4 regions of the Peribacillus sp. NPDC097198 genome follow, and region 1 is predicted to be linked to each of the others. Evidence: riboswitches for the same ligand, from Rfam matches in the RefSeq annotation. Region 1 holds a riboswitch; each other region holds the start of a gene.
What was found. A riboswitch is a leader RNA that binds a small molecule or an ion and turns the genes downstream of it on or off. The one in region 1 is predicted to bind S-adenosylmethionine.

Region 1 (3,131 bases):
GTTTATCAGGGGATCTTGGAGAAATCGGTCCTCTGGTACCAGTTCATATATTTCTCTTTCTATATTATGTTCTTTTCCTTATTTCCAATGTATTTTTCCGATGGGTCGCCAAGTGATGGAAAGGCCGCAGAATTGACATTGAAGAACCAACTCGATGATAAGGTGACAGATGATGTAGTGGGGAAGAAAGAGGATGAGGACGATCGATGTTGTTGAATAAAGGGACGAGCATAGGCTCGTCCCTTTTTGTTCTTATCCCCATACTTCTTTGGCGACATCCACAACGAATTTTAACTTTTCCCATTGCTGCTCTTCCGTTAGCTTGTTGCCAAGATGTGTGGAAGCGAATCCGCATTGAGGGCTTAAGCACAAGTGTTCATGTGGCACGAATTGTGCCGCTTCTTTAATACGTGATTTAACGGTTTCTTTATCTTCAAGTTCGCCATTCTTCGAAGTAACCACGCCAAGAACGACTTGTGCGCCGTCATTTGGAATGTGTTCTAATGGTTTAAAATCCCCTGAACGATGATCATCGTATTCCAAGAAAAATCCATCTACATTTTCCTTGGCCAATAGAGTTGGGGCGATACGGGCATAGCTACCTTCAAAAGCCCAAGTCGATTGGTAATTCCCACGACAAAGGTGAGTCGTGACAACCAAATCCTCTGGTTTTCCCTCCAACGTCCCATTAATCACGCGCAATGCTAAATCGATTAATTGTTCCCTTGTATATTTCCCCTCTTTGAACTGGAAGTCCGGAGCGGAAAGCCTGGCTATGTATACATCATCTAATTGTAAATAACGTACACCGGCATCGTAAAAGGCTTGTAAAGCATCTTGATAGGCTTTGATAATATCTTTTGCATAGTCTTCGATGTCAGGATAGATTTCTTCATTATGGACCCCTACCGCAAATAATTGATTGGGACTAGGGATGGTTTGTTTCGCCACAGCCCGTCCGTCCACGATTTCATTAAACTCAATAAAGTCTTTAATAAAGGGGTGATCTGGGTTGAAAGAAATTTTTCCTGTATTCCGAACGTTATAACGTTCTGTTTCAATTCCATCAAATGTGAGGCCTTTTTCCGTGACATACCCTTCGATTCCATTTAAATGTTCCAAGAAGTCAAAGTGCCACCAGGTGCGTCTGAATTCCCCATCAGTCACTGCCTCTAAACCGATTTCTATTTGCTTATCGACGATACGCTTGATTTCCTTCGTTTCAACGTCGCGTAATTGTTCTGCGGTAATGATTCCTTCTTTCCGTTGCTTTCTTGCCAGATGTATACTTTCTGGTCTTAATAGACTTCCTACGTGGTCGGCTTTGAATGGAGCTTTCGTTAAAGTGATAGACATGGTAGATTCCTACTTTCCTTATTAAAATATAAAAACCTCTTCTTTCAAAAAAAGAAGAGGTATAATCAGCAATGCTTATATTCTCTTCTTATCTTCAAGTTGAACACTTCTGGAATTAGCACAGTACAGTAAAGTCTGTTGCTGAGGTATCAAAGGGCCAGTCCCTCCACCTCTCTGGATAAGAATATGAACTATTCAATTAATTACGACTATACAGGTAGTATTAGTAAAGGTCAATAGAAAACAGATAATTTAGAATATATGCGTTATTAGAAAGTAAGTTTCTCTTATTCAAAATACTTTTATACACTTTCGCGGTGAAGTATTAAAAAAATCCTTTGACTATTGTCAGAATATTTCTTATAATTGTGTACATTATAGCGAGATAGGGGATTATTTAGATGAAAGATTTTTTTAATAAATTATTAACGGGGATGAGCATAGGGATTGTCGTTTCATTAATTCCGAATGCTTTGTTAGGGGAAATACTTAAACTATTGATTCCACATTTTCCCGTGTTACAGCATATATTCGATATCACCGTTTTCGTGATGAGTTTGTTACCTGTCATGATTGGGGTGATGGTCGGGATTTCGTTCAAGCTACCATCCATTCAAACGGCCAGTATCGGGATAGCGGCCATGGTCGGAAGTGGTGCCATCCAGAAAACGGCTGACGGTTTATTTGCCCTTAATGGGATTGGCGTTGTCATCAATACCGGGATTACCGCGGCATTGACCGTATTGTTCCTGCAATTAATTGGCGACAAATTAAAGGCGTATGCGATTCTCTTGATGCCGACTTTAAGTATCTTGGTACCAGGCATGATTGGATACTTCATTCTGCCATACGTAAAATCCGCTACGGGACTATTAGGAGTCGGCATCGCTAACGTGACGTCCTTGCAACCCATTTTGATGGGAGCCATTATTTCCGTTATCTTCTGTCTTATTATCTTATCCCCCATTTCAACGGTTGGGGTAGCGACGGTCATTATGCTCTCAGGGATAGGATCTGGTGCGGCCAACCTAGGCATCGTGGCAGCTGGTGTTGGCCTAGCCATTGCAAGCTACAAAGCGAATTCATTAGGGACGGCTTTAGCCCATGTGTTGGGTTCCCCTAAGATTCAAATGAGGAATTTCTTCATGAAACCGAAAATTGCGTTTCCCATGTTAATCACGTCAGCTATTCTTGGCGCGTTGGCAGGTTTGTTAAACATACAAGGGACTCCGTATAGTGCTGGATTTGGTTTATCGGGGTTGGTCGGTCCCTTGAACTATATGAAACTGGTGGAAGGCGGATGGATTTTCAGTAACATATCCATCATGGTCATCATTTTCTTCATTCTTCCGATTGTGTTGAACCTTGTACTAATCTACGTTTTCTCAAAGAAATTAAAATGGATTAAAGCAGAAGACTATACCTTGCATTTTGAATAAAAGGAAACCAAATAAAAGAAGCAGTCAGGCGTTTAGCTCTGGCTGCTTCTTTTGATGAGGAGGCTAATTCAAGGGTACTTCAACTTTTAAATCTAGAATCTGCGGTATCTGATGATGGCTAGGATTCATTTCATCCACTTTACTCAGGATAAATACACGTCTAAACGATTCCACTTACCTTCTTTATAGAGGCAAGCTGGACATCGCATCGGTTGAAGAAGAAAATAGAAAGAGCCATAAACCGAAGCGTATCTCGACGGTTCATGGCATCGGTCTCATCCCGTTAGGAGTTGGTCGAAGGGATGAAGGTTTCTGCGATATGAGATGTGATTGCAC
Region 2 (3,131 bases), on a different contig from region 1:
GGAATTCTTTTTTCGTATTGATTCCAGTCCCTACAGCCGTACCGCCCAATGCAAGGTTCAATAATTTTTGGCTACTTTCTTCGATCATCGCCAAATCTTTACCAAGCATTGCTTTCCAACCGGAGATTTCTTGGCCAAGAGTTAGTGGTGTCGCATCTTGAAGATGGGTCCGTCCAATTTTCACGACATCCCAGAATTCTTTTTCTTTGGCTTCGAATGTGTCACGAAGCACTTTAATGGCCGGTACCAATTTTTCGGCAACTTCCATATAAGCTGCGATATGCATGGCTGTCGGGAATGTATCGTTAGAGCTTTGCGCTTTGTTAACATCATCATTCGGGTGAAGCATCTCAGTTTCGCCTTTTTCCTCTAACCATTTATTCCCTTTGTTTGCGACAACTTCATTCACGTTCATATTACTTTGTGTGCCGCTACCAGTTTGCCAGACGACAAGTGGGAAATGTTCGTCAAGCGTCCCTTCAAGGATTTCACCACAAATTTTAACGATGGCATCCTTCTTCACTTCTGAAAGATCGCCAAGTTCAAAATTCACTTTTGCTGCCGCTTGTTTTACGTAAGCAAATGCATGAACTAATTCAATCGGCATTTTTTCATAACCGATTTTGAAGTTATTACGGCTTCTTTCCGTTTGAGCACCCCAGTACTTATCAGCAGGAACTTTTACTTCCCCCATTGTATCTCGTTCGATTCTATATTCCATGTGTTCTCCTCCTATATTCGCACTATCCACTGAGAAACAATATGTATATGTAATGAATAATGACGTTTTATATGATCCCCTATATATTGTACAAACTTTATTATTGTAAAGCAAAAAAAACGGAACACAAATGACCTTTTCCTTCAGAAAAGTCCGTTTAATCTGAATCCGGTTCTATTACTCTGTTGAATTCGTAATTTTATAATGATAAATCTGATACATGTTCCATAATAGCTAGTCCCAAATAACCGTCTATTAGGAATGTCCTTGACAGAATCCTATATTTATAGTAAATTCAAAAGAAATTGAATAATCAAAACTCTTATCGAGAGAGGTAGAGGGAATGGCCCTATGACACCTCAGCAACCTTCATTTGTTTCAAACCAATGAAAAGGTGCTAATTCCACAAGTTTGTGTAACTTGGAAGATAAGAAGAATGACTCTATCCTACTTATTCAAGTCTTCTTCTTAAAGAAGACTTTTTTTATTTTATTTAACTAAAAGGAGCAGTGAAAATTATGTACAAAACAGAAACCTATCTTGCTCAGCTTGGAAACCGCAGTGAAACGGCGACAGGAACGGTCAATCCGCCCGTTTACTTCTCGACGGCTTTCCGTCACGAAGGAATTGGTCAATCAACAGGATTCGACTATACACGAACAGGAAACCCTACACGCCAGCTATTGGAGCAATCTATCGCCAAACTAGAACATGGCGATCAAGGATATGCATGCAGTTCGGGAATGGCTGCCATTGCCACCATCCTTTCCTTATTCAAATCAGGGGATGCATGGATCAGTAGCGAAGATTTATATGGCGGTACATATCGTTTATTAGAGCATGGCTTTAAAAAATGGGGGCTACAATGCGAATATGTCAATACATGTTGCCTGGAGGAAATTGAAAAAGCAATCACCCCTCAAACAAAGGCCATCTTTATTGAAACTCCCACAAATCCTCTTATGCAGCAAACGGACATTCCAGCCGTCGCCGCTCTTGCCAAACAATACAATTTACTATTGATTGTTGACAATACTTTTTACACGCCGATCATCCAACAGCCCCTCTTACTTGGTGCTGACATCGTGATTCACAGTGCAACGAAATATCTAGGTGGCCATAATGACGTGTTGGCCGGCTTGATTGTGGCAAAAGGCGCCGAGTTATGTGAGTCCCTTGCTTTCCACCATAATGGTATGGGAGCGGTCTTGAGCCCATTTGATTCGTGGCTGTTGATGCGCGGGATGAAAACCTTGGCACTGAGAATGGAGCGTCATGAAAAGAACGCCAAGGTTATCGTTGATTATTTGACGGAACATGAAAGTGTAACGGATGTTCTCTATCCTGGTCGTGGCGGCATGATTTCATTCCGGGTCAATGATGAAGCGGTGGTCAACCCATTTCTACAGTCCCTTTCATTGATTTCATTTGCCGAAAGCCTTGGTGGCGTCGAAAGCTTCATCACGTATCCGGCGACACAGACACATGCCGATATGCCTCTTGAAGTTAGAACGGCAAATGGAGTTTGCAATCGACTCCTTCGATTCTCTGTCGGCATCGAGGACAGCGGAGATTTAATCGAAGACCTGCAGCAGGCATTTGCTCAAGTAAAAAAGGAGGCAATACGATGACAAACCAAGAATTCAGTTTTGAAACCAAATTACTACACAACCAACATAAATTCGATCCAACAACAGGTGGGGTGAGTGTTCCGATCCAGCATGCTTCCACCTTCCATCAAACCGACATTGATCAATTTGGCAAATACGATTACAGCCGGAGCGGGAATCCGACGCGAGAAGCACTGGAAGATATCATTGCGGAACTGGAAGAAGGCACGCGCGGATTCGCTTTTTCATCCGGGATGGCTGCCATTTCAACGGCTTTCCTCCTGCTTTCTGCCGGTGACCATATCGTCATCTCTGAAGATGTATACGGAGGCACATTCCGAATGGTAACAACCGTGCTGACCCGTTTTAACATCGAACATACCTTCGTGGATATGACGGATCTTGAGAGTGTAAAAGCGGCCATCCAGCCAAATACGCGAGCAATCTATATTGAAACGCCTTCCAATCCCTTGCTTAAAGTAACCGATATTAAAGCGGTATGTGATATCGCCAAAAGCATTGGCGCATTAAGCTTTGTAGACAATACATTCCTGACACCTGCCCTGCAAAGACCGTTAAACCTCGGGGCCGATATTGTCCTGCACAGTGCAACGAAATTTTTGTCTGGACATAGTGATGTCGTAGCAGGCCTTGCCGTCGTAAAAGACCCGGACCTTGCCGATAGACTTGGTTCCCTCCAAAACTCTTTTGGAGCGGTGCTCGGTGTTCAGGATGCCTGGCTTGTGATGAGAGGTCTGAAAACCCTATCCGTCCGGATGGAGCACTCTCAAAAAGGTGCT
Region 3 (3,131 bases), on a different contig from region 1:
GATAATTCAAGAACATCATCTTCGCTTTGTCAAAAACCTCTTTATCTATTTCCTTATAATCGGGAAGAAAATCATTTTCTTCGGTCAAGGGCATAATTTCCGTTTTAGCTTGGGCTAACGCTACACCTGACAGGTAATCTGGATAGCCCGGATCAGGCACTAAAATTGTATCGCCTGGATTCAACAAGCATTGCGGTAATTCGACTAGACCAGCCTTTCCACCGAAAAGAATCGCCACTTCCGTTTTAGGATCTAGCTTGACGCCATATTCACGTTCATAAAAGAGGGCCGCAGCTTCTTTTAAATAGGGAAGCCCCCTAAAAGGAGAATATTTATGATTCATGGAATTTCCTGCTGCTGTCTGCAGGCTCTTCACGATATGTTCAGGAGTCGGTTGGTCTGGATTTCCCTGCCCAAGATTAATGACATCCTTGCCTTCTGATGTTATGTTATTAACTTTTTCGACTAAAGAAGCAAAAAACTGCTTTGGAAGCTCTTGAAGAAGTCTGGATTTTTCGAATTGCACCATCTTTGCACCTTCTCTGAAATTTCTTGAAATTATAGTCACAAATGATATATGTTTATCTTAATCTTGTAAAGTACTTTTTTACATATGGAGGTTTTAAATGATGAAATGGAAAATCGCCTGTTTACAAATGGACATTGCCTTTGGACAGCCAGATATAAATTTCCAGGTGGCAGAACAATGGATTGAAAAAGCTGTACAGTCTAAACCGGACATCGTCATGCTGCCGGAACTATGGACAACCGGCTATGACTTAACGAGATTACATGAAATTGCAGACGAAGAAGCAGAACAAACCATTACCTTTCTAAAAGCCCTTGCAAAAAAACACCGAATTAACATAATCGGTGGCTCGATTGCAAAGAAAACTAAGGAAGGCATCTATAACACAATGCTCATCATCGATAAAGAAGGCAAACTGGTTAAAGAATATGATAAACTCCATCTGTTTCAATTGATGGATGAACACCATTACTTACAACCTGGCAAAAAAGACGGCTTATTCTCCCTCGATGAAAAGATTTGCGCCGGATTCATTTGCTATGATATCCGTTTTCCGGAATGGCAACGGGCCCATACGGTACGAGGTGCGGAGGTTATCTTCGTGACCGCCGAGTGGCCAAAGCCTAGGCTCCATCATTGGAGGGCACTGTTAATCAGCCGGGCAATAGAAAACCAAGCCTTCGTTGTGGCTGTGAATCGTTCCGGTTCTGACCGAAATAATCATTTTGCCGGACATTCCATCATCATCGACCCGTGGGGAGAAATCATTTGTGAGGCTGGTGAAGAAAAAGAACTTCTACTCGGCACCCTTGACTTAGAAAAAGTAGGAGAAGCAAGAAATAAAATACCCGTTTTCGAAGATCGGCGGCCGGAGTTTTATTAATTTACCATTGACAAACTATTTGAAATATTGATATCATTCATTCGAGATTAATTTTCTGAAAATAAATACAATACTCTTATCAAGAGCAGGCTGAGGGATAAAGGCCCTATGAAGCCCAGCAACCGACTGTAATACCATTGTGAAATGGGGCGGGAATTCCGCCGGATTATATCCACAGAGCACGGTGCCAAATCCACCAGAAAGAATTCTTTCTGGGAGATAAGAGGTTCGAAGTGAAGCTTCTGCCTCTTTCTATGGGAAAGGGGCTTTTTCATATTTTTTAATGTACTTGGAGGGATAACAATGACTCAACCATCAAATTTCAAGCTATTGACAAACGAAACGGCAATTGACCTAACGAAGAAACTTGGGTTACTGCATTCAGATGACTCATTACTATGTAATGAAATCGGTGACGGAAATTTAAATTATGTTTTTCACGTTACAAATCCCGTAACAAATAAAGGAGTTATCATCAAACAAGCAGTTCCTTACGCAAAGGTTCTTGGTGAAAGCTGGCCATTGACTTTAAAAAGATCGGCTATCGAAGCGAATGCATTAATTCAATTCAGAAGCTATTGTCCCGAACTTGTCCCACAAGTCTATTATTCTGATGAACAGCTTGCAATCACCGTCATGGAAGATTTATCACACTTGAAAATCGCCCGGACCGGATTAATTGAAGGAGATCATTTCCCTCTATTATCCAAACACATTGGTGAATTTGTTGCAAAGACCGCTTTTTATACGTCTGATTTTCATTTGGAACCGGCAGCGAAAAAAGAGGTTGCCCGGAACTTCACGAATCCAGAACTCTGCAAGATTACTGAGGTTTTCATTTTCACGGATCCTTTTTTGGAGGAACATCCAGGCGAGTTTGAGCTTGAGTTGCTGGAGGCTGCCAAGTCTATATGGAAAGATGCTGATTTAATACTGGAAGTGGCTAAGTTAAAACAAAGCTTCGAATCCGAGCAGGAGGCCCTTCTTCATGGCGATTTACATACGGGAAGTATATTTGCAAGTGATACAGAAACAAAGGTAATTGACCCTGAATTCGCTTTTTATGGTCCTGTTGGATTTGACCTTGGACAATACATGGCGAATCTCCTATTCCAGGCAGTAACACGCGAGGCCACTGGGAAGGAAGAAATCTTTACTCATCTTCAGGAATTTTGGAATACATTTGAAGAAACATATACGAACCTGTGGAATTCTGAAAATAAAAGTCCTTACAGTAAGATCGAAGGTTATCTTCCATATGTACTCAACAAGTTTAAAGGTGATGCATATGGCTTTGCAGGATGTGAACTAATTCGAAGAACCATTGGCCTATCTCATGTTGCTGATTTAAATGGCATTGAGAATAAAGAAACTAGAATTACAGCTAAAACGGCTACCTTGAAAATCGGGGCCCATATAATCAAAAATCGGAAAGAACTGAATATTCCAGCAGTGATAGAAGCCGTAAAGCAATATACATTGCCTTCCTATTCAGCCCTATAAGGAGATATACATATGACAACTACAACGCCACTACCCTATTCCGTCCAATGGAATGATACCCATATTACCTTATTGAATCAACAGGCCTTGCCATCAAAAATAGAATTCATTGAACTTTTTACGGTTAAAGATGTATATGACAGCATCTTGACCTTGAAGGTCCGTGGTGCCCCCGCTATCGGGCTAACTGCAGCATTTGGCGTTGCTCTTGGTGCA
Region 4 (3,131 bases), on a different contig from region 1:
GAAGAATCTTTGATTGTAATTGCACGTTAATTTCCCTTTTACTCATGTCCTGCCACCTCAGATGTTTGTTTACGATCATGATCCTTAATATATGTAGTAAGTTCCGCTGTCATTTCATAGCGTAAGAAAGGCGTTATTAAGTAAATTCCCTTGAACCTCTCTTGGGCTGCGTCTACCAATTCCCTTGCTATATTTATAGCTTCAATCCTTGATTTTACTGGATCAGCTCCCGCTGAGGCCATTGCTTTCCGTACACTGTCAGGTAATTTAATCCCCGGTATTTCATTATGGATGAATTCGGCATTCCTCGTACTGGTAAGGGGCATTATCCCCATGAAAATCGGTGTTTCCAAATGTTTTGTCGCCTGATAGACTTCTTCTATTTGTTCTACTGAATAAACTGGCTGTGTCAAAAACGAATGAGCACCGCAAGCGATTTTCTTTTCCATTCTCTGAACAGCCTTATCGAGATATTTCACATTTGGATTAAAAGCTGCGGAAATCTTGAAATTAGCCCGTTTCCCTAGACTTTGTCCGGAATAGGAGTAGCCCTCATTGAATTGCTTAACCAGACTTATCAAATCGAATGAAGATAAATCATAGACAGACGTTGCCCCCGGGAAATCACCAATCTTAGAAGGATCCCCAGTGATAACTAAAACTTCATCCAGCCCGACTGTATGCAACCCCATTAAATGGGATTGCAATCCAATAAGATTTCGGTCCCTGCACGTAATATGGACCATCGGATTCACCCCTAATTCAGCCTTTAATAAATTGGCTAAGGTCGAATTCGATATCCTTGGTGAAGCAAGTGAATTATCAGCTAAAGTAATGGAATCCACCCCAGCTTTTTTCAAGGCTTCAGCTCCTGCCATAAACGTTTCGATTCCTAACTTTTTCGGTGGATCAAGCTCAACTAGGATCGTTCTATCCGTTTTTGCCTTTTCATGAAGAGCTAATTCTTGTTTTTGGTTATTCACTTCAATAATTTCTATATGTCGAGCTTTCGTAATTTTTTCCTTGACTGGCGCTAAAGTGCCAATCATTTCGTTCACAGCTTGTATATGTAGTGGTGTCGTACCACAGCAACCCCCTATAATGGTTGCTCCTTGTTTTCGTAATTCGAGTGCACTTGAACCGAAATATTCTGGTTCCGCTTTATAGACCAGTCTCCCATCCACATAATCTGGAAGACTTGCATTAGGATAGATAGCAATCGACGCCTGCATAGGCAATTTCACTTCTTCCAGTGCCCTTATCATATGATGGGGGCCCAGACGGCAATTCACCCCAACGACATCTGCACCTAGGTACTCTAGCTTTTGAAAAGCTTCATTCAAATGAAATCCATTTTGAAGATTTCCAAGTTCATGCATCGATACATTTGCAATAATCGGCAGGTCCGTTTCCTTTTTAGCAATTTGAAGCACCGTTTCAAGCTCTTCAAAATCATAGAATGTTTCAAGAAGAATTCCATCGGGATCTTCCAGGAGCAAACTGTATAATTGTTCTCGAAAACCCCGTTTTATTTCTTCTATACTTAAATCCGATTTACGTATACTACGCTGGGCCCCAATTGTACCAAAAACATAAGCCTTCCCTTTCGCTACTTGTTTAGCAAGGCTGACTCCTTGGCGATTGATCCGACTGACTTCTTCCTCCAGCCCATACCGTTTCAATTTATTGAAATTGGCACCATATGTATTGGTTTGCAGAATATCTGCACCCGCTTCTAAATAGGCCCTATGTATAGACTCAATTTTATCAGGATTGGTGCAATTTATTTCCTCATAACATTGATCGATTCCATAGGAGTACAACAACGTACCCATCGCGCCGTCTCCAACTAGCATTCTTTCCTTCAATTCACTACGAAAATCCAATTAGTACACCCTCTCTTAAAAACACTATGGTTTTTGTCGGTTTCTATGAGTGTGAGAGTAAAGAAAAAAAACCTTCTCAAAGAAGAAGGCTTTTTTCGAAACATTCTCCTCATCTATCAAGCTCTGCTTGCTGGATTTAGCACCTTTGCCTAGGCTGGTTGCTGAGGTTTCATTGGGCCAGTCCCTTCACCTCTCTCGATAAGATTTATTAAATTTAATTTTCTAAACATTTCAAAATTTATTTATATTTAATTTACATGAATCATCTGATAATTTCAAGAGTATATTTTCATTTTTTCATTTTCTTCAGACTTTTTAACGATACATCCTTTTAGAAAGCAAGACTCCCCATTCTTCTGACAAGGATTCAATGGAAAGCAAGGACATTGCCCCCTCCTCCCCATCACGCTTATGAAGGATGACATCCGTTGCATAAAGTACCGTAACCTTATCTTGAAGCCTATCCAATAACACGATATCATCTTGTTGGCCAATTACCCCTTCTTGTAAGACCCTAGCAAAATAGCCAGTTAGATTAGTGTCCATCACCAATTTCAAAAACTCTGGCTCTTTGTTAAAGTGGGAGATGGTCGAGCAAGGAATACGCCCCTGTGTAATCTGAATAACGGTCCCGCCAATGCGATAGATATCGCCTATAAACGTTTGACGTTCAGTCATTCCAGCAATCGTCAAATTCTCCCCAAATGCAGGGATGGAAAGCTGCTTATTGAATGTTCGATTCCATAAATCATAATGCTCAAAGGGATAAAAACATAGAGCACGGTCAGGCCCTCCATGGAACTTTCTATTACCCACTCCATCCCCATCAATCCCTGATTTTGTTACGGTGATATAGTCGATGGCCTTCTTATCCATTGCCGTTTTGATCTTTACCCCCGAAAGCTCCTCCTCTTTTGGCATCCCAATTTGAAGAGACATGATTTTACGATTTTCCATTGGACATCTTCCATTTCTTTTAAATTTCCAGATTGCAATAAAGAAACATTCTTTATATTCAATCTATTCAATTATTTGATTATACCAAACAAAAGCAATAACCTCTTTACTAGGTATAAAATTCGATGTGAAAAGAGAATGATATAAAAATAATCCCTTTGTTTTAGTAATTTAGTTGCTATTTCCAAATTAATTATGATAGAATATGAACACAATATATAGTCGAAAAAGACAATCCGTCGCCTATATGTTGATTCACGATTAATTTCCTCATTGTCGCTCTTTAGG

Region 2: it holds a riboswitch for S-adenosylmethionine, as region 1 does, so the genes downstream of both, ACIQXQ_RS04110 (methionine biosynthesis PLP-dependent protein) here and ACIQXQ_RS00080 (5-methyltetrahydropteroyltriglutamate--homocysteine S-methyltransferase) in region 1, are expected to answer to the same signal.
Region 3: it holds a riboswitch for S-adenosylmethionine, as region 1 does, so the genes downstream of both, mtnK (S-methyl-5-thioribose kinase) here and ACIQXQ_RS00080 (5-methyltetrahydropteroyltriglutamate--homocysteine S-methyltransferase) in region 1, are expected to answer to the same signal.
Region 4: it holds a riboswitch for S-adenosylmethionine, as region 1 does, so the genes downstream of both, ACIQXQ_RS09670 (bifunctional homocysteine S-methyltransferase/methylenetetrahydrofolate reductase) here and ACIQXQ_RS00080 (5-methyltetrahydropteroyltriglutamate--homocysteine S-methyltransferase) in region 1, are expected to answer to the same signal.

What each region holds. Positions count from the first base shown of each region.
Region 1 covers NZ_JBIWDO010000001.1:12,922-16,052, reverse strand. Annotated here, with positions in the region: gene ACIQXQ_RS00085 (hypothetical protein) at 1-216, shown strand, start outside; gene ACIQXQ_RS00080 (5-methyltetrahydropteroyltriglutamate--homocysteine S-methyltransferase) at 253-1,356, opposite strand; SAM riboswitch class I at 1,442-1,541, opposite strand; gene ACIQXQ_RS00075 (PTS sugar transporter subunit IIC) at 1,758-2,795, shown strand; gene ACIQXQ_RS00070 (outer membrane protein assembly factor BamD) at 3,079-3,131, opposite strand, start outside.
Region 2 covers NZ_JBIWDO010000002.1:221,387-224,517, reverse strand. Annotated here, with positions in the region: gene fumC (class II fumarate hydratase) at 1-721, opposite strand, end outside; SAM riboswitch class I at 1,041-1,155, shown strand; gene ACIQXQ_RS04110 (methionine biosynthesis PLP-dependent protein) at 1,240-2,352, shown strand; gene metC (cystathionine beta-lyase) at 2,349-3,131, shown strand, end outside.
Region 3 covers NZ_JBIWDO010000004.1:347,340-350,470, reverse strand. Annotated here, with positions in the region: gene ACIQXQ_RS09495 (pyridoxal phosphate-dependent aminotransferase) at 1-529, opposite strand, end outside; gene ACIQXQ_RS09490 (carbon-nitrogen family hydrolase) at 630-1,412, shown strand; SAM riboswitch class I at 1,486-1,638, shown strand; gene mtnK (S-methyl-5-thioribose kinase) at 1,710-2,915, shown strand; gene mtnA (S-methyl-5-thioribose-1-phosphate isomerase) at 2,928-3,131, shown strand, end outside.
Region 4 covers NZ_JBIWDO010000004.1:382,283-385,413, reverse strand. Annotated here, with positions in the region: gene metH (methionine synthase) at 1-46, opposite strand, end outside; gene ACIQXQ_RS09670 (bifunctional homocysteine S-methyltransferase/methylenetetrahydrofolate reductase) at 39-1,886, opposite strand; SAM riboswitch class I at 1,993-2,091, opposite strand; gene ACIQXQ_RS09665 (MOSC domain-containing protein) at 2,202-2,843, opposite strand.